One region of the Shinella sp. 1A1 genome, then DNA from elsewhere that is predicted to be linked to it. Evidence: riboswitches for the same ligand, from Rfam matches in the RefSeq annotation. Region 1 holds a riboswitch; the other holds the start of a gene.
What was found. Region 1 has a riboswitch for S-adenosylmethionine ahead of metA (homoserine O-acetyltransferase MetA). Riboswitches for the same ligand answer to the same signal wherever they lie in the genome.
Positions count from the first base shown of each region.

Region 2: it holds a riboswitch for S-adenosylmethionine, as region 1 does, so the genes downstream of both, ACZ48C_RS01050 (O-succinylhomoserine sulfhydrylase) here and metA (homoserine O-acetyltransferase MetA) in region 1, are expected to answer to the same signal.

Region 1 is NZ_AP039671.1:3,047,446-3,063,228, reverse strand. Features, by position in the region: gene ACZ48C_RS14990 (hypothetical protein) at 356-1,774, opposite strand; gene ACZ48C_RS14985 (methyl-accepting chemotaxis protein) at 1,940-3,844, opposite strand; gene ACZ48C_RS14980 (aldose epimerase family protein) at 3,988-5,022, opposite strand; gene ACZ48C_RS14975 (N-acetyltransferase family protein) at 5,098-5,550, opposite strand; gene metA (homoserine O-acetyltransferase MetA) at 5,554-6,477, opposite strand; SAM riboswitch at 6,537-6,614, opposite strand; gene ACZ48C_RS14965 (ABC-F family ATP-binding cassette domain-containing protein) at 6,795-8,621, opposite strand; gene ACZ48C_RS14960 (thiamine diphosphokinase) at 8,625-9,290, opposite strand; gene ACZ48C_RS14955 (DeoR/GlpR family DNA-binding transcription regulator) at 9,509-10,279, shown strand; gene ACZ48C_RS14950 (MFS transporter) at 10,307-11,500, shown strand; gene ispG (flavodoxin-dependent (E)-4-hydroxy-3-methylbut-2-enyl-diphosphate synthase) at 11,593-12,846, shown strand; gene ACZ48C_RS14940 (LysE family translocator) at 12,847-13,491, opposite strand; gene hisC (histidinol-phosphate transaminase) at 13,617-14,672, opposite strand; gene ACZ48C_RS14930 (polyprenyl synthetase family protein) at 14,677-15,594, opposite strand; gene mtgA (monofunctional biosynthetic peptidoglycan transglycosylase) at 15,695-15,783, shown strand, end outside.
Region 2 is NZ_AP039671.1:205,851-221,633, forward strand. Features, by position in the region: gene apaG (Co2+/Mg2+ efflux protein ApaG) at 1-241, opposite strand, end outside; gene ACZ48C_RS01050 (O-succinylhomoserine sulfhydrylase) at 365-1,549, opposite strand; SAM riboswitch at 1,592-1,670, opposite strand; gene ACZ48C_RS01055 (2'-deoxycytidine 5'-triphosphate deaminase) at 1,750-2,856, shown strand; gene ACZ48C_RS01060 (LacI family DNA-binding transcriptional regulator) at 2,962-3,987, shown strand; gene rfbB (dTDP-glucose 4,6-dehydratase) at 4,040-5,083, opposite strand; gene rfbA (glucose-1-phosphate thymidylyltransferase RfbA) at 5,112-5,978, opposite strand; gene ACZ48C_RS01075 (hypothetical protein) at 6,245-8,185, shown strand; gene rffA (dTDP-4-amino-4,6-dideoxygalactose transaminase) at 8,218-9,366, shown strand; gene ACZ48C_RS01085 (class I SAM-dependent methyltransferase) at 9,470-10,099, shown strand; gene ACZ48C_RS01090 (WbqC family protein) at 10,096-10,779, shown strand; gene ACZ48C_RS01095 (GtrA family protein) at 10,916-11,311, shown strand; gene ACZ48C_RS01100 (class I SAM-dependent methyltransferase) at 11,298-12,149, shown strand; gene ACZ48C_RS01105 (glycosyltransferase family 2 protein) at 12,436-13,377, shown strand; gene ACZ48C_RS01110 (class I SAM-dependent methyltransferase) at 13,370-14,092, shown strand; gene ACZ48C_RS01115 (NAD-dependent epimerase/dehydratase family protein) at 14,089-14,940, shown strand; gene ACZ48C_RS01120 (ATP-grasp domain-containing protein) at 14,937-15,783, shown strand, end outside.

The DNA of each region.
Region 1 (15,783 bases):
AATGGTCGCGGTTACCACACGGTTACAGGTTCGTAGCCTCGGAACGATATGCAATCACGGCGTCGGACGGTTCATTGGTCACGGATATATCGATGCGAATCCCCTGTTGGAATGTCGAATGGCACCGCCGCACGTCATGGGCGGCCAAGCACATTGTTGAGCGGTTTGTGGGGGGATGATCCAGAGATTTTCTGTTACCCTAAGTCGTACACCGACTTTGGGAACCGGGTGGCATGTTTTTCGCCGGGGCTTTTGTTCATTTTGGCGTGGTTGAAATCACACTAAGCGGAAGCGGTGTAAAAAGTCGCGGTTACCATGCCGTTACAAAACTATAATTTTACGGAAGGCACATATTTCAGCTTGCTCCTGCGGGATCGACAACGGTGAATACTAGTTGAATTCTCTTGCTGGCTTTACGGTCAATCGAAACCTTGCCGCTTAGGATGCCGCGCTTCAGTTTTGCCAATGGAGACATTGAAAACGTAAAATCTTCGGCCTCATTAAGAGCCTCTTTTAATCGGCCTAAACTCTCATCAAATTCTTGCCCTTCAGTTGGGGCAGCCAGTAGGCAACGCAGTGCGTAGAGCGTCACCGACATCGGTGTGCCTAAACGTGGTTGAAGAGATTCTAGATAATACTTAGACCCCTCAAAATCGTCTGACACATAACAAGCAATTGCCTTGTTGACTTGGGAAAATGGTTTAGAAGCACCGAGCTCCTGTGCAATCGAATACAGTTCAAATGCGGATATTCCATCGCCAATTTCTATGAAGTAGTTGGCTTTCTTTGTTAAGTCATTTGCGTTTTCTTCGCTCGCCGGCTTCTCGATAGTCGAAGGTTCTGATGAACCTTCCGTAAATTGCTTTTTTAAAACTTCGGCCATTGGATCATTTGGCGAAAGCGTCAACGCAGTATCTATGTCGTCAAGAGCGTCGCGACGATTGCCTAACAAGAACTTAGCTCGTGCGCGCCCCAAATACAAAGTGTGCATATTCGGCGATTCTTCTATTTTTCTATCATAAAGCAGAATCGCGTCTGCATACCTTTTTGCTCGCACTAGCGCAGCAACACGCTGATCCTGCTCGGAATCTTCACGAGAGATATTTCCCTTTGTAACTTCGTTTTGGAGCTGTTCGTCAATCGCTCTCTTTAGCTTCGCATCTTCATCTTGGATAGCTTGAAATTCTCTATCGGCGATCTCCAGCAAACCCGCCAATGCAATAAATTTCCTCTCAAGGGAGCGCGGGACATCTGATTGATTCTTATACTGTATGTCATGTTCTATTTCAGCCCAAGCATGCTGCAATACGGTTCGTATCTGAATTTCACAAATAAGCCCAGAATACTTTTTATACTCCGAGAGTTCCAACCTTCCTTTTGTAAATTTGACAAGATAATGTATGCTTTGATAGCCAAATTTTCCCTCTTTATATCTCTCTTCTCCAACGTCTCTTTTTTCAACTATATCAAAATTTCCGGATATAAATCGATCAACCTTCTCAAGGTCCTTAATGGTGTAAGTTATAATTCTCACGCCAGCTATATCCGTTATCTGATTCAATGGATCGCTATATTTCTCTTCATCACCATTTTTCTTCAAAGCCTTCCGTACGAAACTTTCGGTGTTCTTGGCCCTTGCGGAGATGTTTTGATATTGCAAGCCAAGCTCGTGAAATGACTCGGATATTATTCTTCTTGTCTCTTCGCAGAGTTTTTCATACCTTGGCTTGATGTCATTGTACTGATCGATTAGAACCTGCTCACCAAGCTGCATACGCACATCTCCCGACTGTACACTTGAATATGTACTTCCTGGCGATTGATCAGGTCAAGTATCAAGGACCCAGGATTGTTGAGAGTGATCTCAGAGCTAAACGGTCTGCAGCAATTTCAAACGCGTCGTCCGCATCCTTGACTGTTCATACTTCGAAACGGAGGCTCAAGCGGCGCGGCGATGCTGCGTGGCGTGGGCATGGCCCTCGTCGATGCGGAACTGCGAGAGCGCCGTCTGAAGCTGGGCGGCCTCGCTGGCGAGAACCTGGCTGGCGGCGGTTGTTTCCTCCACCATGGCGGCGTTCTGCTGGGTCATCTGGTCCATCTGGTTGACGGCCGTGTTGATCTCGCCGAGCGCGGCGGACTGTTCCTGTGCCGCGCGGGTGATCGAGACGACATGGTCGTTGACGCGGTTCACAAGGTCCTTGATCTCGGAAAGCACGTCGCCGGTCGACAGGACCAGCGAGACGCCGCCCTTCACTTCGCCTGCCGAGGCGTTGATCAGCGTCTTGATCTCCTTGGCCGCATTGGCCGAGCGCTGGGCGAGCTCGCGCACTTCCTGCGCGACGACGGCGAAGCCGCGGCCCGCCTCGCCCGCGCGCGCCGCCTCGACGCCGGCATTAAGGGCGAGCAGGTTCGTCTGGAAGGCGATCTCGTCGATCACCGAGATGATCTGGCTGATCTTCTGCGAGGACTGCTCGATGCGGCCCATGGCGTCGATGGCGCTCTTCACGATGTCGCCGGATTTCTCGGCGCTTTCCTTGGTCTCGCGCACGATCTCCGAGGCTTCCACGGCGCGGGCCGTCGAGGTCTTCACGGTCGTGGTGATTTCCTCCAGCGCGGCAGCGGTCTCCTCCAGCGAGGCGGCCTGCTGCTCGGTGCGGTGGGCGAGCTGATCGGCGGCGGCGGAAAGCTCGCGGGAATTGCCGGTGATGGTGCCGGCGGTCGAGAGAATGCCGCTCATCGTGCTGCGCAGCGTCAGCATGGCGCCGTTGACGTTGGCCTGGAGCTCGGCGAAATCGCCCTGGAAATGGCCGGCCATTTCCTGCGTGAGGTCGGCATGCGACAGCGAGGCGATGACGCGGCGCACTTCACTGACGCCCCGGTCGACATTGGCCACCAGTTCGTTGACGCTGCCGGCGAAGCGGCTGAGGTCCTCGTCCTCGTAGGACTTGGTGATGCGGCGGGAGAAATCGCCGGCGGCAGCGGCGGCGACGATGGTGCTGATGTTGGACTGCAGGTCCTTGCTCTGTGCCTGAAGGGCCGCTTCCTGCGCTTCCATCTCGCGCATCTGCATCTCGTTGGCGCGGAAGACGTCGAGCGTGCGCGCCATGGCGCCGATCTCGTCCTTGCGGTCGGTGCCGGGAATCTCGTCGTCGAGCTTGCCGGCGGCAAGGTTCGACATCACGCCGGTCAGGCGCTGGATCGGCCGCACGATGCCGTTGCGGGCGAAGAGCATGCTCAGCAGCATGCCCGCGACGATACAGACGAAGGCGGTGGCGAGCAGCAGGACCTGCGTGTTCGCAGAACGGGAGATCGCGACGGCGCGGGAGGCCGAAAGGGTCTCGGCGGAGTAGTTGGTGTATTCCTTCAGCGCCGCGGTGACGGCCTTCTGGCCTTCCAGCGCCTTGTCGAGCGCGGCGTGGATCGCGGCGCGGTCTGCACCGTTCTGCGAGGCGACGGCCACCATGGCGCGGATCTGGTCGAAATAGGGAACCAGCGCCGCGCGCACGCCCTCGAGCAGCTTCTGTTCGCTGGCATCGGCGGTCGAGGCGATCTTCGGCAGGCGGTCCAGCATCTCGCCGGCGCGCTTTTCCGTCTCGGCGGCAAAGTCCGCCGCCTTTTCCGGGGCGGTCGCGAGCTGGTAGGTCATGCGGCTGATGGCGATGACGTCGATGCGCAGGTCCATGGCTTCGCGGGCGACTTCCTCGCGCGTGCCGGTGTCCTGAAGGGCCGCGCCGAGCGAGGTGAGGCCGCGGCTGCCGACGGTGGCGATGGTGCCGGCGGCGATGCCCATGAGGAGCACCAGGAAGCCGACTTTCCGGGAAATGGAGAGATCCGAGATTTTCATGGACAGGTGTCCCCTGGGGGCGACCGGCGCTGTCCTGGCGCGTTCAATCCCGCACGACCCGGCGTCATTTCGGGCCAATATGGCTCGGTTGTCCGCTACAAAAGTTTCGATTTCCTTGCGTTTTGCCAACCCGTTCGGGGTGGTCAACCCTTGCGGAAGACGTAGTCCGTCTCCTGCCGCAGCGTCTCGCCGGGGCGCAGGACCGCCTTCGGGAAGTTGTCGTGGTTGACGGCGTCCGGCCAGATCTGCGTTTCGAGGCAGAAGCCGGCAAAGGGGCCATAGCGGCGGCCATCGAGGCCGGGCACGGGCGAATCCACATAGGCGCCGGTATAGAGCTGCACACCGGGTTCTGTGGTCAGGACCTCCAGCGAGACGCCGGATGTCGGGCTTCGTACGGCGCCGACGGGGCGCTTGGCCTGCCGTTCGGACGAGAGGCAGAAATTGTGGTCGAAGGCGACACCATCAGCCGCCTTCTGGCGGGAAAGCGGCGTCCAGCTCCTGAGATCGAAGGGCGTGCCGGCGACGGGGCGGAGCTCGCCGGTCGGGATGAGATTCTCGTCGACGGGCAGGTAGTGATCGGCGGCAAGGCGGATCTCGTGGCCGAAGGCGTCGGCGCTGCCGTCGAGGATGAAATAGCTGTGCTGGCAGAGATTGACGGGCGTCGGCGCATCGGTCGTCGCCTCGTAGACGACGGAGAGCACGCCGTCGCCGGAGAGGCGGTAGGTGCAGGTGATGGAAGCGGTGCCGGGATAGCCGGCGCGTCCGGCGAGGTCCGTGACGGCCAGGGTGACGAAGTCTGCGCCCTGATCGGCAATCCGCCAGTTCTGCTGGCCGATGCCATCGCTGCCGCCGTGCAGATGCGTGATGTCGCGCTCGTTGCATTCGAGCTGGTAGGCGGTGCCGTCGATGGAGAAGCGGCCACCGGCGATGCGGTTGGCGCAGCGGCCGGGCGTCGCGCCGAAATAGGGGGAGTGGGCGCGGTAGGAGGGCAGGTCCGCGTAGCCCAGAACGAGCGGGGCGTCGTGGCCCTGAAGGCGCAGATCCTGAATGACGGAACCCCATGTGAGCACATGAGCCGTCAGTCCGCCGCCGGTGATCGTGATGCGCTCGACCGGCTCGCCGTTTTCCAGATGGCCGAAGATCCCGTTTCCTGCCCGCACCGCCCGTTTCCTCCGCATCCGGTTCATTGTGGCGGCAACGTGCCGTTATTTGCCGCCACCCGCAATCAAAAAGTCATACTTTTTGATGCTGCCTCAGAAATTCTTCTGGTAGACGATGAAGGGCGTCTTGTCGGCGATGCGGTCGTAGAGCTTGCGGGCGGTGGCGTTGAAGTCCTGCGTCATCCAGTAGACTTCCGGCGCACCCGCTTCCTCCGCCTTGGCATAGACGCCTTCGATCAGCGCCCGGCCGATGCCGCTGCCGCGCACCTCGGGATCGGCGAAGAGATCCTGCAGGTAGCAGATGCTGTTGATGGTCCAGCAGGAGCGGTGGAAGAGGTAATGCGCAAGGCCCACTGGCTTGCCGTCGAGCGTCGCCAGAAGACCGCGATATTCGCCTTCCGCCGCCTCGCCTGTCAGCCGGGCGAAGGTGCTGGCGAAGATCTCTTCGGGCAGGACCGTCTCATAGAAGGCGAGATAGGCGGTCCATAGGCGGCGCCATTCGCCTTCATCATTCTTGTGCAGAGGGCGAACGACGACACGGCTCATGGGTCAGGCTCCCGTTCCGATTTTCTCGAGGTCGTAGGGCGTGGTCTGGTAGATCTCGTTGATCCAGTTGCCGAAGAGCAGATGCGCATGGCCCCGCCAGCGGTTCTGCGGCGGCAGGGATGGATCGTTGTGCGGGAAATAGTTCTTCGGCAGCTTGATCGGCACGCCGGCCGAGACATCGCGGAAATATTCGTCGGCCAGCGAGGTCGAATCGTATTCGACATGGTTGAAGATATAGAGCCGATTGCCGGCCTTCTCCTGGATGAGGCAGACGCCCGTCTCGTCGGAATCGAGCAGGATGTCGAGTTCCGCCACGTTCCGGATGTCCTCGATGCGGATCTCCGTCCAGCGCGAGACCGGAACCTCGAAATTGTCCGAGAAGCCGTTGAGATAGACCGAGGAGGGCTTTCGGTTGTGGTGCCGGTAGACGCCGAAGGCCTTCTCCTCCAGCGTGTGCTTGGGCACGCCGTGGAAATGGTAGATCGCCGCCATGGCGCCCCAGCAGACGTTCAGCGTCGAATGGACGTTGGTCTCGGTCCAGTCGAGGATCTGCTTCATCTCGTCCCAATAGGTGACGTCCTCGTAGTCGAGGGTTTCCACCGGCGCGCCGGTGATGATGAAGCCGTCGAACTTGCGGTGCTTCACCTCCTCCCACGTATCGTAGAAGGCGAGGAGGTGCTCTTCCGAGGTGTTCTTGGCGCGGTGGCCGCCGACGCGAATGAGAGACAATTCGACCTGCAGCGGCGAGGCGCCGACGAGGCGCGCCATCTGCACTTCCGTCTTGATCTTGTTCGGCATGAGGTTGAGCAGCCCGATCTGCAGCGGGCGGATATCCTGCCGGATCGCCATCGTTTCGGTCATCACCCGCACACCCTCGTTGACGAGGGTCTGGAAGGCGGGGAGCGTATCGGGAATCTTGATGGGCATGTTTCAACTCGATCCAAAACAAAACCGGCCGCAACGATGTCGCAACCGGTCCACGTAAGGCTCTTCCTCGCGCGGCCCTTTAGCGACTTGTTTAACGTGGCTGCAAGCCGGCCGGCCAAATCACCACGGGAATATTGATAACGCCACTGCGGGCGCGAATCAATCCGGCAGCTTCCAGTCTACCGGAGGCCGGCGGGGCGGGGAAAATCAGCGGCGCTTTTTCGTCTTCTGAAGAGACGTCGTGGTCCGTGGCGTGGGTGGTCGGGTCAAGCCCGACCATTACGGAGGAGAGGTTGGCGGATGAGCGCGCGGATGCCTCAGCCTTCCAGCTCTTCCCGCAGCATTTCCAGCTCCAGCCATTCCTCTTCCATCTTCGTCAGGCTGTCGCGCAGCTTCTCCATCTCGGCGGCGAGCTTGTTGAAGGTGGCGGGGTCCTTGGTGAAGAGGTTCGGGTCGGCCATCTTCGCCTCGCGGGCGGCGATTTCCTTTTCGGCCTTTTCCATTTCCTTAGGCAGGTTTTCGAGCGCGAATTTCTGCTTGTAGGAGAGCTTTGCCTTGCCCTTCGCGTCTGCGGAAGCAGCGGAGGGCGTGTCGGCGGCCTTGGCCTTCTCGGCCTTTTCCGCCTTGCGCTTCTCCTCGATCGCGCCGCGGCGCTGGGCCATCATGTCCGAATAGCCGCCGGCATATTCGATCCAGCGTCCATCCGGGCTTTCCGGATCGGCCGGTGCTATGGTGGAGGTGACGGTGCGATCGAGGAAGTCGCGGTCGTGGCTGACGAGCAGCACCGTGCCGGCAAAGCCCGCGACGATCTCCTGCAACAAGTCCAGCGTCTCGATATCGAGGTCGTTGGTCGGTTCGTCGAGGATGAGCAGGTTCGTCGGGCGCGAAAGGATGCGCGCCAGCATCAGCCGGGCGCGCTCGCCGCCCGACAAGTTGCGGATCGGCGTGCGGGACTGTTCCGGCTGGAAGAGGAATTCCTTCATGTAGCCGGTGACATGGCGCTGCTCGCCATTGACCAGCAGCGTCTCGCCGCGCCCGTCGGTGAGGTAGTGGGCGAGCGTGTCGTCGAGGTTGAGGTCCTCGCGGCGCTGGTCGAGCGTGGCGATCTCCAGGTTCGTGCCGAGCTTCACCGTGCCGCTGTCGGGTTCGAGCTGGCCGGTCAGCATCTTCAGCAGCGTCGTCTTGCCGGCGCCGTTCGGGCCGACGAGGCCGATGCAGTCGCCGCGATGCACGCGGATCGAGAAGGGGGCGACGATGGTGCGCTCGCCATAGGCCTTCGTGATCTTTTCCGCCTCGATGACCAGCTTGCCGGATTCCTGCGCGTCGGAGGCGCTGGCCTGTACCGAGCCCTGCGGGCCCTTATGGCCGCGATAGCGGGCACGCAGGTCGTGCAGCGCGCCGAGGCGGCGCATGTTGCGCTTGCGGCGGGCCGTCACGCCATAGCGCAGCCAGTGCTCCTCGCGCTCGATGGCCTTGCCGAGCTTGTGCTGCTCCAGTTCCTCGGCCTCCAGCACCTCGTCGCGCCAGGCCTCGAAATGGCCGAAGCCGCGATTGAGCCGGCGCGACTGGCCGCGATCGAGCCAGACGGTGGCGTTGGAGACCTTTTCGAGGAAGCGGCGGTCGTGCGAGATGACGACGAGGGCCGAGCGGGTCGATTGCAGCTCGCCTTCCAGCCATTCGATGGTGGGCAGGTCGAGATGGTTGGTCGGCTCGTCGAGCAGCAGGATATCCGGCTCCGGCGCCATGACGCGGGCGAGCGCCGCCCGACGCGCCTCGCCGCCGGAGAGCGACTTCGGGTCCTCGCTGCCGGAAAGGCCGAGATGTTCGAGCAGGTAGGTGACGCGGTACGGGTCGTCGCTCGGGCCGAGGCCCGCCTCGGCATAGGCGGCGACTGTGTCGTAGCCGTCGAAATCCGGGGCCTGGTGCAGGTAGCGGATCGTCGCGGAAGGATGGCGGAAGACCTCGCCGGACTGCGCCTCTGCGAGGCCGGCGGCGATCTTCATCAGCGTCGACTTGCCCGAGCCGTTGCGGCCGACGAGTGAGATACGGTCGCCGGGCTCCACCTGCAGGCTCGCGCCGGCAAGGAGCGGCGTGCCGCCGAAGCTGAGGAAGATGTCGTCGAGTTTGAGGATCGGCGGTGCCAAGGGTCAGGCTCCTGAAAGGTCATAGGGCCGGGCGATGAGGATCGCGCGGCCGGAGGCAAGCGAAAGGCGGATCGGGCCTTCCGCGACATTGGAAATGGTGCGGGACGCGCCGAAGGGCAACGTGAAATCGCTGAGCGGGTAACGCACGTTGCCGAGCGAAAGGCCGGCGAGCGGAGAAAGGCCGAGCACGGAAAAGAGGCTGCCCTTCGGCAGGTCGATCTCGCGGCTGCCCGGCAGCAGCGGCCAGGCTTCCTCCTCGCCGGAGGTGAGCTTGATGGAAAAGCCCTGCTCTTCCAGAGAGACGGCGTGAATGAGGTGCATCAGCGCATGGTCGCTGCGTTCGCCGCCGAGCGCGCCGGCAAGCACGATGTTCTTCGCGCCCCGCTCCGCCGCGACGGAAACGGCGAGCGCGCCGTCGGTCTCGTTCTTGGCGGCGGGCCAGGGCTGGCGCTCTATTGCGGACCAGGCGGCCAGGAGTTCCGGCGGCGTGGAATCGAAATCGCCGACCCAGATTTCGGGCGTGAGGCCGAGCGCTGCGGCGTGCCGCATGCCGCCATCCGCCGCCACGGTCCGGGCCCCCGCGACATCCGCGCGAAGACGCGGCGTCACGGCGAGCGCGCCGCCGAGAAGGACGACGAAGGTCTGGTCTGTGGAGGCCGGCTTGATCATGGCTGATGCCCTTAGCGCATGTTTTGGCGAAAGGGAAAGATTTTGGCGGAGGGCGGCCGCCGGCACGACGATCCACGCGATGAACATTCTTTCTCATTATGCCATTCGAAGACTTGCCGGGCCGCATCCGCCTGCAACGAAACGTGACCTGCCTGTTCATTGACGATTTTGCCTATTCATGCGTATTGATGCGTAATCGTGCATGATTTGGTTTGGTGATGTCGGTACAGGATCTTCTTCTTGGCGAGCGGCAGGCGCTCATTCGCATGCGGCTCGACCTTTCGGGGCGGGTGATCGCGGCGGAGCTGGCGCAGGAGCTGGGCGTTTCCGAGGATACGATCCGGCGGGACCTGCGCGAGATGGCGGCGTCCGGGCTTTGCCAGCGGGTCTATGGCGGGGCGCTGCGGATTTCGCCGGCTTCGACCACGATGAACGAGCGCATGGCTATCGGCGGCGCGCGCAAGGCGGCGCTGGCGCGGGCGGCGGCGACGCTGGTTCCCGCAGGCGCCACGGTCTTCCTCGATGCCGGCAGTACCAACCTTGCGCTCGCCCGCGCGCTGCCTGCCGGCCAAGGCCTGACGGTCGCCACCAATGCGCCGACCATCGCCGCCGCGCTCCTGGAGCGCGATCTTACGACCATCCAGCTCGGCGGCCTGATCGACGCTCGCCTGGGTGCTGCGATCGGCGCCAAGGCGATGCGCGATGCCGAGGCGCTGCGCCCGGATATCCTCGTCCTCGGCGTCTGCGGCATCGATCCGGAGGTGGGCGTGACCGCCGGGAGCTTCGAGGAGGCGGAGTTCAAGCGTTTCCTCGCCTCGCGCAGCCGCACCGTGATGGTCGTGGCGACCAATGACAAGCTTTCCACCGCAGCCCCCTATTCGGTCGTGCCGCTTTCCCGCGTGGCGCAGGTCGTGATCGAGGCGGATGCGGACGACGAGGAGGCGGCCGCGCTGAAGGTGGCCGGCATCGAAACCCTGCGGGCCGGCTGAGTCCGGTGCAATCCCGAAAGACCTTCCATGACGACGTCCGAAACCGCCCTTGCCGGCAAATCCTTCACCGGGACCTATTTTCCGCCGACGCGGCTCGCCGTGTCGGGCCTCTTCCTGCTGAACGGCACCTTCGCCGGCGCCTGGGCGCCGAAGATCCCGGAATTCGCCGCGCGCTTCGGGCTGACGGAGGCCGGGCTCGGCCTGATGATCATGTGCTTCGGCATCGGCTCGCTGATCCTGATGCCGATCGCCGGCGTGCTGATCGCCCATTTCGGCACGACGCGCACGGCGAAGGGCGCGACGATCCTCTTCCTCACCACCATGCTGCTGCTGTCGGCCGCGCCGACGATCCCGCTCGGCGCCATCGCCGTCTTCCTCTTCGGCGGGCTGATGGGCGGGATGGATGTCGCCATGAACGGCAATGCGGTCGAAGTGGAGAAAGCCATGCGCCGGGCGATCATGTCGTCCTGCCATGCGTTCTGGAGCCTCGGCGCCTTCATCGGCGCGGCAACCGGCGGCTTCCTCATGGAGGCGCTCGGGGTGATGGGCCATGCTGCCCTGCTCACCGTCGCCGGGGCGGCGATGCTGGTCCTCGTCTGGCCGCGCATCCTGCACGATGCGCGCCATCCGGGCGAGGAGCGCCAGAAGGTGCGCCTGCCGCTGACGCCGCTGCCCTGGCTGATCGGCCTGATGGCGCTGTTCTGCATGGTGCCGGAAGGGGCGATCCTCGACTGGGGCGCGCTCTACGTGCGCAACGAACTCGGCGCGTCGCTGGCGCTTTCGGGCTTCGCCTTCGGCACCTTCTCGCTGACCATGGCCGTCATGCGCTTTGCCGGCGATCATGTGCGCGACCGTTTCGGCGCGGTGAAGACGCTGCGCTTCTGCACGGTCATGGCGATCCTCGGCATGGTGGTGGCCGGCACGGCGCCGAACGCCTATGTGGCGATAGCCGGCTTCGCGCTCTGCGGCGTCGGCATTTCCAACATGGTGCCCATCGCCTTTTCCGCCGCCGGCAACCTGCCGGGCTATGCGCAGGGCGTGGCGCTGTCGGTCGCGACGGTCATGGGCTATTCCGGCTCGCTCTTCGCGCCTTCCTTCATCGGCTTCATCGCCGAGCATGTCGGCTTCGCGATGATCTTCACGCTCCTGCCGCTCCTCTTCATCGTCGTGCTGGCGCTCTCGCACCACGCGGTGCATGCGGACGTGCGCGAGCGGCACTGAAATCGCCCTGACGGTTGACAAGCCACATTTCCTGATCCACCTGAGGGCAAAGGCCGCGCCCGCGCGGCCGCTTTCGAGCAAGAGGCTCCAAAATGTCCTTTTCCTTCGATTTTGAACCGAAGCCGCGGCGCGTGTCCGTCGGCGTCGATGTCGGCGGCGTGCTCGTCGGCGGCGGGGCGCCCGTCGTCGTCCAGTCGATGACAAACACGGACACGGCCGATGTCGATGCGACGGTGGCGCAGGTTGCCGCCCTTCACCGGGCCGGCTCCGAGATCGTGCGCATCACGGTCGACCGCGACGAGAGCGCGGCGGCGGTGCCGAAGATCCGCGAGCGGCTGCTGCGGCTCGGCATGGACGTGCCGCTCGTCGGCGACTTCCACTATATCGGCCACAAGCTGCTGGCCGATCACCCGGCCTGCGCCGAGGCGCTGGCGAAGTACCGCATCAATCCCGGCAATGTCGGTTTCAAGGACAAGAAGGACCGCCAGTTCGCCGCCATCGTCGAGACGGCGATCCGCCACGACAAGCCGGTGCGTATCGGCGTCAACTGGGGCTCGCTCGATCAGGAACTCCTGACCCGGCTGATGGACGAGAACCAGGACAGGGGTTTCCCGCTCACCGCCCAGCAGGTGATGCGCGAGGCGATCTGCCAGTCGGCGCTGCTCTCGGCCGAGCTTGCCGAGGAGATCGGCTTGCCGCGCGACCACATCATCCTGTCGGCCAAGGTGTCCAACGTGCAGGACCTCATCGCCGTCTATGCGATGCTGTCGGCCCGTTCCGACCATGCGCTGCATCTCGGCCTTACCGAGGCCGGAATGGGCACCAAGGGCGTCGTCGCCTCCTCGGCCTCGCTCGGCATCCTCATGCAGCAGGGCATCGGCGACACGATCCGCATCTCGCTGACGCCCGAGCCGGGCGGCGACCGTACCCGCGAGGTGCAGGTGGCGCAGGAGCTGCTGCAGGTCATGGGCTTTCGCCAGTTCATCCCCGTCGTCGCCGCATGTCCCGGCTGCGGGCGCACGACCTCGACGGTCTTCCAGGAACTGGCGCAGAAGATTCAGGACGACATCCGCAAGAACATGCCGGTCTGGCGCGAGAAGTATCCGGGTGTCGAAGGCCTCAAGGTCGCCGTCATGGGCTGCATCGTCAACGGGCCGGGCGAGAGCAAGCATGCCGATATCGGCATCTCGCTGCCGGGCACCGGGGAGCTCCCCATCGCGCCCGTCTATGTCGACGGCAAGAAGGCGATGACGCTGCGCGGCACCGATATCGCCGGCGAATTCGAGGCGCTGGTCAACGACTATATCGAGAAGCGCTACGGACAGGGTCAGGCGGCGGCCGAGTAGTTACAGGCGCGTCGTCAGCAGCTTGAAGCCGGCAAAGGCGAAGAAGGCGGCCATCACGCCTTCGATGCCGCGGCGTGCCTTCAGGTAAGCGCGGTGGACCGGGCCGAGCGAAAAGACCAGCGCGAAACCGAGGAAGACGCAGACCCCCATCACCATGCAGCCGGCGATGAAGGTCGCCATGACGCCGCCCGGCGCGCCCGGCGGCATGCCGAGCGATGTCAGCATGATCCAGTTGAAGATCGCCTTGGGATTGGTGAGGTGGATGCCGAGGCCCTTGAGATATTGCCGCCGCGGCGAAAGCGCCGGCAGGGCCGCCATCTGCGCGCGATAGGTCTCCTCGCTCTTGCGGGCCGCGCGATAGGCATTCCAGGCAAGCCACAGCAGATAGCAACCGCCGACGATCTTCAGCACGATGATCGCTTCGCCATAGGCGCGGATGAGGGCGGAAAGGCCCGATGCCGTGAGGATCGCCCAGATGTAGGAACCCGTCAGCACGCCGGACGCCAGTGTCAAGCCGGCGCGCCGGCCCTGGCTGATGGACGTTGCGATGATGGCGATGATCGCAGGACCGGGTGAGGCGGTGGCGATGAAATAGGCCGTCCAGGCGACGGCAAGCTGGGGCAGGTAGGGCGTAAGGTCGGTCATGGGCCACCGCTGAATGTCAGTGGACGATAACCGAGCGTTTCAAGCGCTCCAAGCCGGAGAATTGCACCACATGTCCCCCTTCCAGCCGTCAGGCCGGAAGGGGGGCGCTGTCGCGGTTTGCGATCCTAGAGGATGTCTTCCAGCGCTGCGATCAGCCGGTCGCATTCCTCGGGCGTGCCGATGGTGATGCGCAGGAAATCCGAGATGCGGGGCTTGGCGAAATGGCGCACCAGAACGGCGCGCTCGCGCAGACTTTTTGCAAGCGCCTCGCCGCTGTGCCCCGGGTGGCGAGCGAAGACGAAGTTCGCCTGCGAGGGCAGCACCTCGAAGCCGCGCTGGCGCAGCGCGCCCGTCACGCGCTCGCGCGATTCGATGACCTTGCCGCGCGTTGCGTCGAACCATTCCCGGTCGTCGATGGCCGCGGCCGCGCCGGCTTGGGCGACGCGGTCGAGCGGATAGGAGTTGAAGCTGTCCTTCACGCGCTCCAGCGCATTGATCAGCGGGCGCTGGCCGATGGCGTAGCCGACGCGCAGCCCCGCCAGCGAGCGGGACTTGGAGAGCGTGTGGACGACGAGGAGGTTGTCGTATTTCTTCGTCAGCGGGATCGCGCTCTCGCCGCCGAAATCGATATAGGCCTCGTCGATCACCACCGGCTGGTCCGGATGCGCGGCGACGAGCCTCTCGATGGCGGCGAGCGGCAGGCCGATGCCGGTCGGCGCGTTGGGGTTCGGCAGGATGATCGCGCCGGCGGGGCGATCGTAGTCCGCAAGATCGATGGTGAAATCGTCCTTCAGCGCAATCTCGACCGACTCGATGCCGAAGAGGCGGCAATAGGTCGGGTAGAAGCTGTAGGTGATGTCGGGGTAGAGCAGCGGCTGCTCATGCTTGAGGAGGGCGACGAAGGCGTGCGCCAGCACCTCGTCCGAACCGTTGCCGACGAAAACTTCATCGGCTTCCACGCCGTAGAAGCGGGCGATGGACTGGCGCAGCGCCAGCGCGCCCGGATCGGGGTAAAGCTTGAGGCTGTCGGCGACGGCGGCCTGCATGGCGGCGATGGCCTTGGGCGAGGGGCCGTAGGGGTTTTCGTTGGTGTTGAGCTTGATGAGGTTTTGAATGCGCGGCTGCTCGCCTGCGACATAGGGCTTGAGCGTGGCGACGATCGGCGACCAGAATTTGCTCATGACGTCAGTTCCTGCGATTGGCAATGAAATGGGCGGTTTCGACGAGGATTCCGGCCCGATGGCTGAACGGCGCAAGAAGCGCCTCGGCCTCCGTGACAAGTTCCTTCAGCCGATTTTCCGCCCATGCCTGGCCGCGGCGGGAAACGAGCGTGGCCTTGCCGCGCTCGGCGTCCTTGCCGGTCGCCTTGCCCATGGTCTGCGCATCGGCGGTGAGATCGAGCAGGTCGTCGGCGATCTGGAAGGCGAGGCCCACCGTCTCGCCGTAGCGGCGCAGCGTCCGGCGATCTTCCGCGGATGCGCCGGCGATGATCGCGCCGGCCTCGCAGGCGAAGCGCAGCAGCGCGCCCGTCTTCATGGCCTGCAGCGTGACGATGCCGTCCTCGTCGGGTGCCTGCTTTTCAGCTGCAAGGTCCAGCACTTGTCCGCCGGCCATGCCGCCGATGCCGGCGGCGCGGGCGAGCGCCAGCACCAGCGCCGTCTTGGTGGCGTCGGGCAGGCGTGTTTCGGGCGCGGCGACGATGTCGAAGGCGAGCGTCAGAAGGCTGTCGCCGGCAAGGATGGCCAAGGCCTCGTCGAAGGCGATGTGCACGGTCGGCTGGCCGCGGCGAAGGTCGTCGTCGTCCATTGCCGGCAGGTCGTCATGGACGAGCGAGTAGCAATGGATGCATTCGAGCGCCGCGCCGATGCGCAGGGCCGCCTCGCGCTCGACATTGGGGAAGAGCGCGGCGGACTCGACGACGAGGAAGGGACGCAGCCGCTTGCCGCCGTTCAGCACGCCGTGGCGCATGGCGGCCAGCAGGCGTTCCGGCCGGGCGATCTCGCCGGCCTCAATCTCGGCCGAGAGCAGTCGTTCGAGAAGGGCTTCCACCGCCTCGGCATTGCTCTTGAGAAGGGACTGGAATTCCTGGTGACGTTCGCTCATCGCCGCTCTTTGGCATGGGCTCCCCGGCGAAGCAACGGGAATGCCGGGATGGCGGCAAAGAATCGCGGCCCGGCGCTGGTTTTTGCCGAGCCGGGACGGTATGAAGGCGCAACGCGGGATGGATGGGCGCCGGCACTTGGACATCGTACCGGAAACACGGACGGACATGGAGGTTGAAACCGGTGAGAG
Region 2 (15,783 bases), 600 kb from region 1:
TATCGCCCGGCCGCAGCACCGGCTGCTCGCCGATGACGCCCGGCCCGTTGACCTCGTCCACCTGTCCGTTCTGGTCGGTGATGTGCCAGTAGCGCGTCATCAGCCGCACCGCGACGTCGGAATGGTTGGAGATGACGACGCGGTATCCCCAGACATAGCGGCTGTCGTCGGGATCGGACTGATCGGCCAGATAATATGGCTCTACGGTCACTTCGATGTCGCGGGTCAGCGCACGATACATGGGAATGCCTTGGAATTTATTAGGCCCAGCTATTCTACAGGAATGTGGCTGCGTCAAGAACATGCAAAGAAGGCACCGGCCGCCCTGGCCGGTGCCTTTCCATCGTTTCCTTGATGGCGCGGTTTACGCCCCGACTTTGGCAAGCGCCCGCGCGAAATCCTCCAGCAGGTCCTCGCTGTCCTCGATGCCGGCGGAGAAGCGCACGGTGCCGGGCGAGATGCCGAGTTCGGCGCGGGCCTCATCCGTCAGGTTCTTGTGCGTCGTCGTGGCGGGATGCGTGATGAGGCTCTTTGCGTCGCCGAGATTGTTGGAGATCTTCACCACCTCCAGCGCATCCTGCAGCGCGAAGGCCGCATCCTTGCCGCCCTTCAGCTCGAAGCAGACGAGCGTCGAGCCGCCCGACATCTGCCGGGCGATGATATCCGCCTGCGGATGGTCCTTGCGGCCGGGATAGATGACGCGGGCGACCTGGCTCTGGTCGGCGAGGAAGTCGGCGAGGCGGCTCGCATTCTCCGTCTGCTGCCTGACGCGCAGCGGCAGCGTCTCGATGCCCTTCAGCAGCGTCCAGGCGTTGAACGGCGACATGGCGGGGCCGGTATGACGGAAATAATCCTGCAGGTGCTCGGCGATCCACTCCTTGTCGGAGAGCACGACGCCGCCGAGGCACCGGCCCTGCCCGTCGATATGCTTGGTGGCCGAATAGACGACGATATGCGCGCCGAGCTCCAGCGGCTTCTGGAAGAGCGGGGTCGCGAAGACATTGTCGACCACGACCTTCGCGCCGATCTGGTTGGCGAGCTTCGCCACGCCGGCGATGTCGACGACTTCCAGCGTCGGATTGGTCGGGCTTTCGAGGAAGAACACCTTGGTATTCTTCCGGATCGCCTTTTCCCAGTTGGCAAGGTCGCGGCCATCGACCAGCGTGCATTCGATGCCGTATTTCGGCGCCAGCGTCTCGACCACCCAGCGGCAGGAGCCGAAGAGCGCGCGGGCCGCGACGATATGGTCGCCGGCTTTCAGCTGGCAGAGGATGGCGGCGGCGACGGCGGCCATGCCGGAGGCGGTGGCGCGGGCGTCCTCCGCGCCTTCCAGCAGGCACATACGCTTTTCGAACATGTCGTTGGTGGGGCTTGCATAGCGGGCGTAGATGAAGCCGTCCGTCTCGCCCTTGAAGCGGGCCTCGGCCGCCGCCGAGGTGTCGTAGACGAAGCCTTGCGTCAGGAAGATCGCCTCGGCGGTTTCGCCGTGCTGGGAGCGGGTGGTTCCGCCGTGAACGAGTTGGGTGGCCGGGCGCCAGGACTTGCTCATGTGATCGTGCCTTCAAACAAAAAAACCGGCCGCGTAAGCAGGCCGGTTTGTCACCCGGCCTTTTTAGCTACTTGTTTTACGTGGCTGCAAGCCGGCCGGCCAAATCACCACGGGATAATCTGCTAATACTGCGGCCCTGCGCTTGCGTCAATTGCCGGCATTTGGTTTTGTGCGAGCCCTCTGAGAGGGACGGTACGACCATGGTTTCTGCGACGCGCAGCACGGGCATTCTGGCGGACAACGCCATTCGCGGCTTGTTCGAGAGCGGCAGGCTGAAGAGCGAGGCGGCGCTGGACGGCGACCAGATCCAGCCGGCAAGCCTCGACCTGCGCCTCGGCGCGAAGGCGTTTCGCGTGCGCGCCAGCTTCCTGCCCGGTCCCTCCCATCTCGTCGCCGACAAGCTCGACCGGCTGCAACTCCACGTCATCGACCTTTCCGAGGGCGCGGTGCTGGAGACCGGCTGCGTCTATATCGTGCCGCTGATGGAAAGCCTCGACCTGCCGGCGGACCTCGCCGCCTCGGCGAACCCCAAGAGCTCCACGGGCCGTCTCGATATCTTCACCCGCGTCATCACCGACCGCGCGCAGGAATTCGACAAGATCCCGGCCGGCTATTCCGGCCCGCTCTATCTGGAAATCTCGCCGCGCACCTTCCCCATCGTCGTGCGCCGTGGCTCGCGCCTGTCGCAGATCCGTTTCCGCAGCGGCAACGCCCTGCTCGGCGAAAGCGAGCTGCTGGCGCTGCACGCCTCGGACACGCTCGTCGCCAGCGAGACGCCGAACGTCTCCGGTGGCGGCATCGCGCTTTCCATCGACCTCAAGGGCACCGGCCCGGACGGCCTCATCGGCTATCGCGGCAAGCACCACACCTCCGTCGTCGATGTCGACCGCAAGAATCAGCACGACATCTACGATTTCTGGGAACCGCTGTTCAGCCGCGGCCGCAACGAGCTGATCCTCGATCCGGACGAGTTCTACATCCTCGTCTCGCGCGAGGCCGTGCATGTCCCGCCGCTCTATGCCGCCGAGATGACGCCCTTCGACCCGCTCGTCGGCGAGTTCCGCGTCCACTATGCCGGCTTCTTCGACCCCGGCTTCGGCCACGCCCCCGCCGGCGGCTCCGGCAGTCGCGCGGTGCTGGAGGTGCGCAGCCATGAAGTGCCCTTCATCCTGGAACACGGCCAGATCGTCGGCCGCCTCGTCTACGAGCACATGCTGAACGCCCCCGAAGGGCTCTACGGCTCCGGCCTCGGCTCCAACTACCAGGCGCAGGGTCTCAAGCTCTCCAAGCATTTCCGCGCCGGCTGAGACCGGTCTTTTCGCCCTTTACAATGAAGTTAAACGTTTTTATCGTGCGATAGACGTTTGATGACCTTCGCGCGGGGCGAGGGAAGACGAGCCAGACGGGACGCGATGCCAAGACCCACGATCAAGACCATCGCGCAGGAGACGGGCCTTTCGATCGCCACCGTATCGAAGGCGCTGAACGACAGCCCGCAGGTGCGGCCGGAAACGCGCGCCATCGTCGTGGCTGCCGCTGAGCGCGTCGGCTACCAGCTCAACATGCATGGCGTGCAGCTTCGCACCGGCAAGACCTACCAGGTCGCCGCCATCATGACCGCGCCTGGCCCCAAGCAGAACGAATGGGAGGGCGTCGAATACGCCCAGCTCCTCAGCGGCATTTCCTGGGCCCTGGAGGAAAGCCCCTACCGCGTCTCGCTCTATGCCGTGCGCAATTTCGAGGAGAGCCTCGCCACCATCCGCCAGATCGTCTCCTTGAAGAAAGCCGACGGCATCATCGTGTCCGGTACCCGAGCGGACGATCCGCGCGTGCGCATCATGCAGGAGGCGGATTTCCCCTTCGTCACCTACGGCATCACGCTCCACAATGCCCCGCATGCCTTCGTCGACGCCGACAACGACCGGATGATCCGCCACTCCGTCGCCCGCCTCGCCGAACGCGGCCACCGCCGCATCGCCCTGGTCAATCCCATGGCCGAGCTCAGCTACGCCATCGTCCGCCTGGAAGCCTACCGAGAGGCCCTCGAAGCCGCCGGCCTCCCGTTCGACCCCGCCCTCGTCGCCCACGGCCATCTGACGCCCGCCTTCGGCCGGGAGAACGTGCTTGCAATGTCGGCCTTGCCGAACCCGCCGACCGCCTATATCTGCGCCAACGAAGCCTCGGCCCTCGGCGCCTTCTCCGGCTTCCACGAACGCGGCCTCGTCCACGGCCGCGACGCGGTGATCAACGCGACCGACGACCTCAATGTCAGCCAGTACTTCGCCCCGCCGATCACCACCTATTACCTGCCGATCCACGAGCCGAGCGAACTGCTCGGCCAATACATCCTGCGCCGCATGGAAGGCGAGCCGCCCGAGGCTCTGCAGGCGCTCATCATGCCCCAGCTGATCGAACGCTCCGACGACCGGCTCGCTTGATGTGCCAGGGTAAACAGTTGAATAGGTGCATCCGGCGCTGGGTGAGGGCTTCTTAAAGTCCCAACCGCTCGCCAGCGTAGACGCCATCACGCAACGGGCGCCACCACCATTCATTCTCAAGATACCAGCTTATGGTCTTCGCGATGCCGGTGTCGAAGTTCTCGCGGGCGCTCCAGCCGAGCTCGGTCTCGAGTTTGGTCGCATCGATGGCATAGCGTGCGTCGTGACCCGGTCGATCCGGCACGAAGCGGATTAGGCTGCTATGAGGCGCGGCGCCGGGGCGCGCTTCGTCCATCAGCGAGCAGATACGATGCACCACATCGACATTGCGCTGCTCGTTGCGCCCGCCGATGTTGTATTTCTCTCCCGGCCGGCCCCGAGTTGCGACGAGATAGAGCGCTTCTGCGTGATCCTCGACATACAGCCAGTCCCGAATATTCGCACCGCTGCCATAGACGGGAAGGGGCTTTCCTTCCAGCGCGTTGAGGATGACAAGCGGGATGAGTTTTTCCGGGAAGTGGTATGGGCCGTAATTGTTGGAACAGTTGGAAATGACGATTGGCAGGCCATAGGTGCGATGCCATGCGGTCGCCAGGTGGTCGCTTGCTGCCTTCGATGCCGAGTACGGCGATGAAGGGTCGTATGGGCTGGATTCAATGAACAAATCCGTGCTGCCGAGCGAACCATAGACCTCGTCGGTCGAGACATGAAGAAAGCGGAACGCCTGTTTCTCTGCGGCCTCGAGCTCGTTCCAGTATTGGCGGGCTTCCTCAAGAAGCGTGAAGCTGCCGATGATGTTGGTCTGAATAAACTCCGCCGAGCCGCTTATCGACCGGTCCACATGGCTTTCCGCCGCAAGGTGCATGACAATCTCGGGACGAAATGTACCGAATACTTCGCTCAAGGCGGCCCGATCACAGATATCGGCCTGAAGGAAGCGATGGTTCGGGGCGTTCTCAATGGCCCGTAGCGATGCGAGGTTGCCTGCATAGGTCAGCTTGTCGATGGTGAGTACGTCCGCGCCCACCTGGCCGACGAGATAGCGCACCAATGCCGAGCCGATAAAGCCGGCGCCGCCGGTCACAAGAATGCGCATGCTGATGTTTCCTTGCTGGCGATCTCGTTCAGGTCTCGGCGAGTTTCAGAAGATAGGCGCCATAGCCGGTCTTCGCGAAGCTTTTGCCATGCTCAATCAACTGGTCACGCGTAATCCAGCCATTTGACCACGCAATCTCCTCGATGCATGCGATATACGTGCCTGTACGCTTCTGAACAGTACGCACGAATTCCGAGGCCTCCAGAAGGCTGTCATGCGTGCCGGTGTCGAGCCAGGCATAACCGCGTGACATACGCTCCACATGCAGCGATCCCTCGTTGAGATAGAGCCGATTGATATCGGTAATTTCGTATTCGCCGCGCGGAGACGGTTTGAGGTTGCGGGCTCGCTCCACGATCGTCTCGTCATAGAAATAGAGGCCCGTTACGGCATACCGTGATTTCGGCGACGCGGGTTTTTCCGCGATGCCGATGGCCCGGCCATTGGGTCCCAGTTCCACGACGCCGTAGCGTTCCGGGTCTTCAACCTCGTAGGCGAATACTGTCGCCCCGTGCCTGTGTTCGCGCGCCCGCATCAGCAGATTGATGAGGCCGGCGCCGAAGAAGAGATTGTCGCCGAGCACGAGGGCTGCCGGGCCACCCGCAAGAAAATCGGCGCCTATGGTGAATGCCTGCGCCAGCCCCTCGGGGTTCGGCTGCAGAGCATATGAAATCTCGACTCCCCATTTGGAGCCGTCGCCAAAGAGGTGCCGGTAGTTTTCGACATAGGCCGGGGAGGAGATAATGAGTATCTCGCGAATTCGTGCCAGCATCAGCACGGAAAGCGGATAGTATATCATCGGCTTGTCGTATATCGGCAGCAACTGCTTGTTTACCGCCAAGGTCGCGGGATGAAGCCGCGTACCGCTGCCGCCCGCAAGGATGATACCCTTCATACGCTTCCCTCTCTGCTGCCCTCGTTTACAGTCGGACGGACTGTTCTGGCAATCCGCACTCCGCAATAAACTGGCAACGCGATCCCTTGACTGGCGTGCCCAGCCAATCCTGGGTCGGCAATCGGAACGGGGCTATTTTTCGAGGAAAGGCGTCTCGGCGAAGTGAGCATGAATATTGGCAGCCTGCTTCATATCGACTAAAGCCTGCACTCAGTGACCAGATGCCAAATGTGGGGACGTTTCATGCCTAGCGTTGCGCCAGAAACATGAGTGCGCCGGAAAGTACACTCACCGTAAAAACGCAGAACGAGTCACGAGCGCAGTCGCTTGCGTTTGCTCTTCTGTTGGCAATGACGGTGTCTGCGTCTGGTGGTCTCATTCTTTTAGCCCTGCGCCTTCCGGCGGGAGGGAGTGCCTTTTCAATCGGCCCTCTGCATTTTTTGCGCGGTTTCGGCTTGATGCTGGCATTCGTCCTGTCGCTCGCTTTGATGATTGAGAAGCGATCGCGACCGTCGAGCATAACGCTGGTGCCGGTCGCGCTCATTTCCCTGTTTGTGCAGGGGGGGGCGATGGTTGCTCCTTTTGCGGATGCGGCCTTATTGCTCTCCCTTCTCGTCCTTCTGGCTAAGGCAAGGCAACGGCAGTTGTTGTCTTGCAAGCAGCTCGGGGCAATGCTCTTCTTAGGATTCGTGATTGCGGGCGCCGGCATGGCGGCCATGGTGCTAAAAGGCTATTCGCATCCTCTCGCCTTCGAAAATGCGCTTCTCGGTCGGCAATTCAGAGATACTCTTTTTCAGGCCTCCATTGCAGGATCGTTGCAGTACTCGCACGTCGCTTCGATTGGTCTCGATGGTTTGGTGGGATTAAACTACCACACGCTCAGTCATCGTTTAATCGGGGCATTTGCTACCTGGTCTGATCTTCCTGATCTGATGGCCTATAGCCTCTTCGTTCCCGTCGTCGGGATTCCGGTTCTTATATTTCTCGTTCTCACCAGTTTGGCAGTGTCGCGGCAGGCCACGGCCGTCTCGGCTGATCCTTTCGTGGCGGTGATGGCGTTAGTGGCTTTAGCTCTACTGCTCAACACTGCAGCCCTTATGTCTATCTGGTTCTCCGAAAGCTTCGTGATCGGGCTTTGGGTGCTGATGCTTGCCTTGCTTGTTATGGCTTGTTGTGAACCCAGAAAGGTCGATTTTGCGACAGGGGCTAGCCTCGCTCTTCTGGTTTTTCTCGCGTCTCAGGCGAAAATCTCTGTTGGGGCGATCTTGGCGTCTGGTGTTTGTACCTGGCTTGCATTGTCTTTCGGCATATGGGGCTTTGTAATGGCAGCTGTTTTCGGAGCGATGCCTTTCCTGTTCGTATATTTTTCGAGTTATTCTCGAATCGTTTCGGATGGAGGAGAGATGTTTGGGCTGTTTTATTTGTATAGGCGCGTTCCGGAGATATTTATCGCGGTAATTTTGGGATTTTTTGTCATATATAGGTTCAATAAATTTGATGTAGAATGTAATAAATATATTTTGAAATTTAGAATTTCAATTTTTGTAATGTTGTTAAGTGGCTTTATTTGTGGGGTAATTTTGAGATTGCCTGGCCTCGCGGAAGCTTATTTCGTGTCTCCTGCGCTCTGGGCTGTATTATTTTACATTGGATTTGAGAATCAGGTGGCGGACTGGCCGCCGAAAGGCAGTTTTGTCTCACGTCGCACAATTGCCGTTGTAGCAGCGCTTTTAGCTGCAATTTTGGCTATTCTAGTGTTCACGAGAGCAAAGCCACAGCGAATAGTGCATGCTTACTTGGAATCTCTTGGAGCGATTGCGCAGGTTTCGAACGGAGAAGGTACACGAGGATTACTCGCAAGAACTGTCTTCGGCCAGATTGTTGATCAGATTGAGGCTGATCCCACGATTGAAGCGGTGCAAGTCGATCCCCGTGTGCGTCAGATCTGGGACGGACACGAATTTTGCTGGACGGCATCTTTCGTCATTCCGGCCACGACCCGAAGACCGATGCTGGATGGGCTGCCACCCCTCGCGGACCATTGCGAACTGCCGCTGACCTACGGCTTTGCCGACTACCGGCCGGAAGTCTCCTCGGCGAGGATACTCGATGATGCCGCGGTTTGCGAAAAAGCCGCAACCCTTTCGCTAAAACGTATTCTTCGCGTTGGCCCCGACGGGATGACGACCCTGAATTGTGAAAATTGAAACCCACTCCGCTAGGACGCTTGGAGCCACGCATGGCCAAGATGCAACATCCCTTCAATCATCCCTCGTCGATTGGCAAGGAACTTGAATATATTCAGGACGCCATCGCCCGGGGTCAGCTTTCGGGGGATGGCTATTACACCCGCCTTTCCAGCAGGCTGTTGATCGAGGCGACCGGCGCGCAGGCGGCTCTTCTGACGCATTCCTGCACGGCAGCGCTTGAGATGGCGGCGATCCTGTTGGATCTGCGTGAGGGCGATGAAGTAATCATGCCGTCCTTCACCTTCGTTTCGACGGCAAATGCCGTTGCCCTTCGCGGGGCGACACCTGTTTTCGTGGATATCGACCCCAGAACACTCAACATCGATCCGGAAGCTGTTGCACGTGCCATTACCCCGCGCACGAAATCGATCACGGCAGTTCACTACGCGGGTGTCCCGGCGGACATGGATGCGTTACGTGCCCTGGCCGATGCGCACGGCCTGTCTCTGGTGGAGGATGCCGCGCAGGCCCTCGGCTCGACCTATAAGGGTCGCAAGGCCGGTCAACTTGCCGACATGGCCGCTTTCAGCTTCCATGAAACGAAAAACATCATTTCGGGCGAAGGCGGAGCGCTGACGATCTGCCGGCCCGACCTGATCGAGCGGGCCGAGATCATTCGCGAGAAGGGCACCAATCGCTCTCGCTTCCTGCGTGGTCAGGTAGACAAGTACACGTGGGTGGATATCGGCTCCTCCTTTCTGCCCGGCGAGTTGATCGCGGCTTTCCTTGCCGCGCAGCTCGAACAGGTCGAAAATCTCAACAGGCAGCGCCTGATGTTTTGCCAGCTCTATGCCGAAGCCTTCGCTGACCTTGCAGAGCGCGGACGGGTGCGGCTGCCGCACTGCCCGCCTGACTGCGAAAGCAACGGGCATATGTTTTATTTGCTGCTGAGGGACATAGAGGACCGTGACGCTTTCATTTCCTTTATGCGGGAACGCGGCGTTGCAACGCCCTTCCACTACGTACCGCTGCATAGCGCGCCGGCCGGTTTGCGCTACGGTCGTGCAAGCGATGCGCTGGCCGTGACCGACGATATCTCCGGGCGTCTTGTTCGCTTGCCGGTGTATTTCGGCATGGAAACCCACATCGAGCCGACGATCGCTGCTGCTCGCGCATACCTGCTTGCCGATCACCTGTGAGCGAAGGGGATGAGGCGGTCTCGCCTTGGTTTTCGTCTGGATTCCTGAATCGGGTTCATGGTAACGGTGCCCGGTTCTCTGGAAACATAGCGAAGAGGTTGGAATGGCAGAGCGGACAAGCGGGCTGCATCGCCTCGTCACGGTTCCCGCAATTTATGCGGCAATCCAGAACATTCTGGGCGGCGCGGAAGGCCGCAAGCACGTTGCAGATCTTCTTTTCGCTGGGCTGGAGGGCAAGAAGGTTCTGGAGGTCGGGTGCGGTCCGGGAAGTTGGGCGCCGTATCTCTCCCATGCAGCGGCCTATACCGGCATTGACTGGAACCCGCGCCATATCGAAACAGCCCAGCTGAAGTATGGCGGGGATTCTGTTCGGTTCATCCATGGTGATCTCGCCGATCCGGCGCTGATTGCAGATATAGGAGCGCCGGATGCGGTCGTCGGTATTGGAATTCTTCACCATCTCGACGACGCGATCGCAGCAGACCTGCTGAAGCGGATCGCGTCCCTGTTGGCGTCTGGCGGGCGTTACGTTGGAATTGAACCCGTTCTGCATGCCGGACAAAATCCGGTGGCGCGTCTTCTCAAGGCGTTGGACAGTGGCAGGAATATCCGTACGGAACCCGCATACCGCGCGCTTCTAGGCACACAATATGCGCATATCAGCACCGTTATACGCACCGATATGATGCGCTTGCCGTATTCGCATTGTATAATTGACGGGATTGTCTCGTGACGACGGTGGTGATCCTTCAGTCAAACTATATACCTTGGCGGGGCTATTTCGATCTCATCCGTCGGGCGGATCATTTTGTGTTTTACGACACTGTTCAGTACACAAAGGGGGATTGGCGTAATCGTAATCGCATTGTCGCAGCGTCAGGGCCGCTATGGTTGACGCTACCAGTAATCACCGCCGGTCGACTGTATCAGAGAATTGATGAGACTCTTGTCTCTGACATTGGGTGGGCTGAAAAGCACGTTTCCGTGTTGAAGAATACGCTTGGAAAGGCGCCTCTTTATGCATCTTATCTTGGGCCGCGTTTAAAAGAATGGTACACGGCCCTCTCTGAAGAGCGAAATCTTTCGCGGATTAATCGCTTCTTTGTCGAAGCTGTCATGGCAGAACTTGGCGTGTCAACGTCGCTGCATAACTCTGCGGATCTTTCTCAGGAAGGCGATAGAACTGGGAGGCTTGTATCGATGTGTCGGGCACTCGGCGCAACACACTACCTGAGCGGTCGCTCCGCTCAGGTCTATTTGGATGTCGGCCAGTTTACCACAGCGGGCATCGCCGTGGAGTGGATGGAGTATCCCGCCTATCCGGCCTATCGACAGATGAATGGAAGTTACGAGGCCGGGGTATCTGTCTTGGATGCGCTGGCCCATCTTGGACCTGAAGGATTGTTTGCCTGATACTCGTTATTTTCCGGCTGCGGAAATATTTTTCCGACTCTTTTTGCGGAAAAAGAGTAGCAGGTGCGTTGAGCGTGTGGGGATTTGTTTTGTTAGGTAGGATGAAAATGCGCTCCCAAATTGTATGGTGGGAAGCTTGTCGATAGTCCGCTCCACCGCCATGCGTTTCATAGTCACCGGCGTCGTCGTCAATCTCACCCTGTACGGATTGTTTGCCCTTCTTACCTATCTCACGGTTGAGTACCGCATTGCGGCTACTGTGACTTATGTCCTCGGAATGTTCTGGGGATACCTGCAAAACCGTGTATGGTCCTGGCAAAGCAGTGCGCCGATAAGACGTTCATTTTGGCGCTACCTTGCGGCGTATGTTCTTGTCTACGTCATGCATATCGCCTTTATGACAGTACTCGTCGACGGCTTCGGTGTTTCACCGCTCTTGGCGGCTTTACTCTCTGCTGTTGCGCTGATCGTACCGCTCTTTCGTGTTCTGGATCGTTTTGTCTTCGAGGAAGTAACTGATGTCGCAGATTGATCCCGCTGACCTTTTTACTGACCCTAGCGAACGGTCCCGCATCATTGCCGAAGCGGCATTCGGATTGTCGGAAATTGGAGGAGCGCTCGATGTGCTGTCTGCGGGAGCACGGGTCCTCGAGGTGGGCTGCGGCACGGGCTTCCTCCTGGCAAAACTTGCAGGTCTTCGGCCAGATCTGTCGTTCTCCGGACTTGAGCCTCTCGGAAAAGGGTTCTCCGCCTTTGAGGCCACTTTGGAACGGGTTGAGGCGGCTTTCGACAATCTAAAGATTCACCGCACGGGGATCGAGAATTTTGCTTTGCCTGATGGAGAAGGGCCTTTCGATCTTATTTTCTCTGTGAATGTCTTTGAGCACCTTGAAGATTGGAAGCAGGCGGTGGCGAACAGCACGGCCCTGTTGACGCCCAAGGGCGCTATAATTGTCCTATGCCCCAACTATGCGATTCCTTACGAGCCGCATTTCGGAATTCCGATTGTTGGCGGACCTGTACGGACACGACAGCTTTTTGCCCGACATATTGAAAAGGTTGAGCAGGAGGTTGACGCGCACGGACTCTGGAACTCGCTCAATTTCATCACTGTTCCGGCCTTATCGCGCGAATGCCACCGTCTGGGTATCGACTTGACCTTTGACCGCGGCGTCATGGCGCGAATGTTGCTGCGTTTGGACAGCGACCCTGAATTCCGTACTCGGCAGGCGACCATTGCGGGCTTGGCGCGTCTGCTACGCGTGCTTGGTGTTGGCCGTTTGTCCCAATGTCTGCCTGCCAGGTTCAGTCCGTATATGAAGGCCTTCATTAGGAAGCCTGTAGTTGCAGCCGGGATGACATCTGAATAGTCGTTGAGCGAGCTTTAGTCGCCCGTTACGTGGCCCGATCTACAGGTGGTCGCTGATCCATCTTGGCGAATAGATAAACTGTATTTTTGTGAAGAGGATACTTCTCATGCTTGGAGCCGGGATTGGGCTTGTTTGGAGGGATATGACGAGTTTGAGGCAAACGCTCGATCGCTCGCTCAAGAGCCTGCTGAAGGAAGGTTGCTAGCGGGAGCGACCCAATAACGCATTGGCGTGCAATCGCACCTAGCACTGGTCTCGTAATTGGGACTCAGGCAATAGAGAAGTCATGAAGCTTTCCATCATTTCCACCATGTATCGATCCGAAGCATTTGTTGCGGAGTTTTGCCGCCGGATAACGCCGATGGCGCAGGCTTTCGCGGGTGCCGACTACGAGATTTTGCTGGTTGATGACGGTTCGCCTGATGCCAGCCTGATTCAGGCCAAGACTCTGCAGCGAAGTGACCCACGCATTCGGATAGTCGAATTAGCGCGCAATTTCGGCCATCATCCAGCGATCATGGCCGGACTGGAGCATTCGTGCGGTGACTTCATATTTCTGATGGACTGCGATCTCGAAGAGCAGCCGGAATGGCTTGCGCTGTTTGTTGCTGCAATGGCCGAGAGCGATGCCGACGTGGTTTTCGGTGCTCAAGCGCAACGGGCCGGAGGGGGGGCATCCAAGCATCTAGGAGGCTTCTTCTGGCGGGCTATCAACTGGTACTCGTCGGTGCGAATACCAACCAATCCCATGACGTGCCGGCTGATGAAGCGGGCCTATGTTGATGCCCTGCTTCGCGTTGAGGACCGCGTACTCTTTTTGGCGGGTACATTCGCTTGGACGGGCTTCGTGCAGAAGCCCCTTGCCCTCAACAAATCACAACGCCCGCGCAATCATTCTAGCTACAGTCTGCCCCGAAAGCTGTTGCAGGTCGCCGACTCATTCTCGTCCTTCAGCATCGCGCCACTGATATGGGTGTTCTTGTTCGGGCTTCTGGTTTGGAGCGGCTCGATCGTTTATGGTGGATATGTGATCCTTCAGCGCATTATCCATCCGGATAGCATTCAAACCGGCTTTACATCTCTCGCGGCATCAATCTGGTTTCTCGGCGGGTCAATCATCCTCATCCTTGGTGTTATTGGGCTTTATATCAGCAAATTATTCCAAGAGGTAAAACGCCGTCCGCTCTACATTGTTCGTAACTTTCATCAAGGTGGTGAAGATGAGTGATAATTTGGATCAATACAAATCCGCTTATGATGCTTCATTCGCATATGAGTTTGACAACAGTATCATTTTAAATTGGTATCCTGAGCGGATATTAAGAGAGTCTGAGAAAAATCAATCTCTTTTGGAGCTTGGTGTTGGTCATGGATATTCTTCATATAAATTTTCAGAATTCTTTTCTGCTCATGATGTTGTTGATGGATCACCGGCAGTAATTGAGCGGTTTCGTGATCGATTTCCTGATTGCAAGGCGACAATACATGAAGCTTATTTCGAAAATTTCAACCCAGGCAAGCAGTATGATCTTATTGTTATGGGATTTGTGCTTGAGCATGTGGAAGACCCGGGGGGAATCTTGAGGCGATTCCGGCAGTTTCTGAAGCCGGGCGGACGATGTTTCGTCGCCGTGCCGAACGGGGAAACGCTGCACCGCCGCTTTGGGCGAGCGGCAAACTTGTTATCGGACTATTTTGCCCTTACCAAAGCTGACCTCGCCTTGGGACATCGCCGCGTCTACTCGCTTGAAACGTTACGCGAAGAGATGGAGAAAGCAGGGTATATTGTCGAAGGAACTGAAGGTATTTTCCTCAAGCCTCTGACCACGAACCAATTATTGTCGCTCGATCTTGACGAGGCAATTACGCGTGCCATGTGCGAAGTCGGTGTCGATTATCCTGAGCTTTGCGCCGGTCTGCTTATGAAGGCCCGAGCCCCGTGAAACGGGTCCTGATTATCGGGAGCACATCAACTGTAGGGCTGGCCTTGGGCCAAGCGCTCAATTCAGACGCGGTGGTGACTTTCGCGGGGCGTCGAAATGCGGATATCCAGCTCGACCTCGGGCGTGATACACCGTGGGAGGAGTTACAGGCCTCCTATGATGTTGTTGTAAATGTCGCGGCCTATTTCGGATCGCAGCAACCATCTGACATGCTTGAAGCCGCGCGTGTGAACGCTTTGGGTGCGTTGCAGGCTTGTGTTCTAGCCAAGCAGGTCGAAGCCAAGCACATTGTCCAGATTTCTTCTGCTTTTGCGGGCTATTGCGTAGGAAGCAGTTTCTATAATGCTTATTCTCTGACCAAGCGGCAGGGTGAGGAGCTTTGCACGCTTTTTTGTGCCGAGCACGATTTGGCGCTCACGATTTTGCGTCCCACGCAGCTTTACGATGCGGTGGGAGCTGCGCGTGTACACCAGCGTATGTTCTATCATATCCTGGACCGGGCTGCGGCCGGTCAGGATATAGTCATCTTCGGCCGGAGCGACCCCTGGCGGAACTATATATTCATTCCTGATTTCGCTGAGATATGTCGGCGCGTGATTCTGCGCGGCGTGACCGGTCTGTTCAATGTAGCTCATCCTGATGCTCATAGGCTGTCAAAAGTCGCTGCCCTTGCCTATGATGTCTTCGGCACCACCGGCACAATTGGTTTCGATTGTAGCAAGCCTGATCTCGGTGATGTCGAAGTGGAAATGGATCGGCGTCTTATCGAAGCTATTACCTATGTACCTGAAACGTCCTTGATCAATGGCATGCGGCTATTTCGCCTCAAACAGGAGAGCGAGTCATGACCACCGTCATGGTGACAGGCGTTGGTGCCATTATAGGTTATGGCATTCTGCGTGCACTACGTGCGGGGCGGCCTGGCCTGAAACTGGTGGCAGCGGATATCTACCCCGATGCCGTGGGGCAAGTTTGGGCGGACCATTTCGAGCCAGCGCCCCTAACCGCATCGGCCGATTATTCGTCTTGGCTAAAGGACACGATCGATGAACACTCGGTCGACCTTGTCATTCCAGGAATCGAGCAGGATGCCCATTTCCTCTCCGATCACCGCGACGATTTTACAAGCACCAAACTCGCGCTGAACAATCGTGCTCTCGTGGATGTCTGCAAGGACAAGTTGGTTCTGCACGACGCGCTGGCGGCACATGGTGAGATGTCTCGCATCGAATGTCTGACGATGGGCAGTTATGGCGCTCTGGTGAGTGAATTCGGCCTGCCCTTCATTCTCAAGCCGCGCAAAGGTTACGCTTCCAAAGGCATCGTTAAGGTGGCGGACCCTGCGGATTTTGCCCCCCACGCAGAACGCCTTGGCACTGTACTGATAGCTCAGCCCTTCGTCGGCGACGATATGGAGGAGTATACGGTAGGTGCATTTGGTGATGGCACCGGTGCGCTGCTGGCACGGATTTCCATGCGGCGGCGATTGTCAGCACAAGGCGCGACGGACAAGGCGTGGGTCGTCAACGATCCCACGCTGGATGATGTCGTGGAACGGCTATTTGCGATATTCAGGCCGGTTGGACCGACAAATTTGCAATTCCGCAAGGCGCGGGAAGGCTGGAAGCTACTTGAAATTAATCCCAGAATATCGTCATCAACGTCGATCAGGACCGCCTTTGGCTATAACG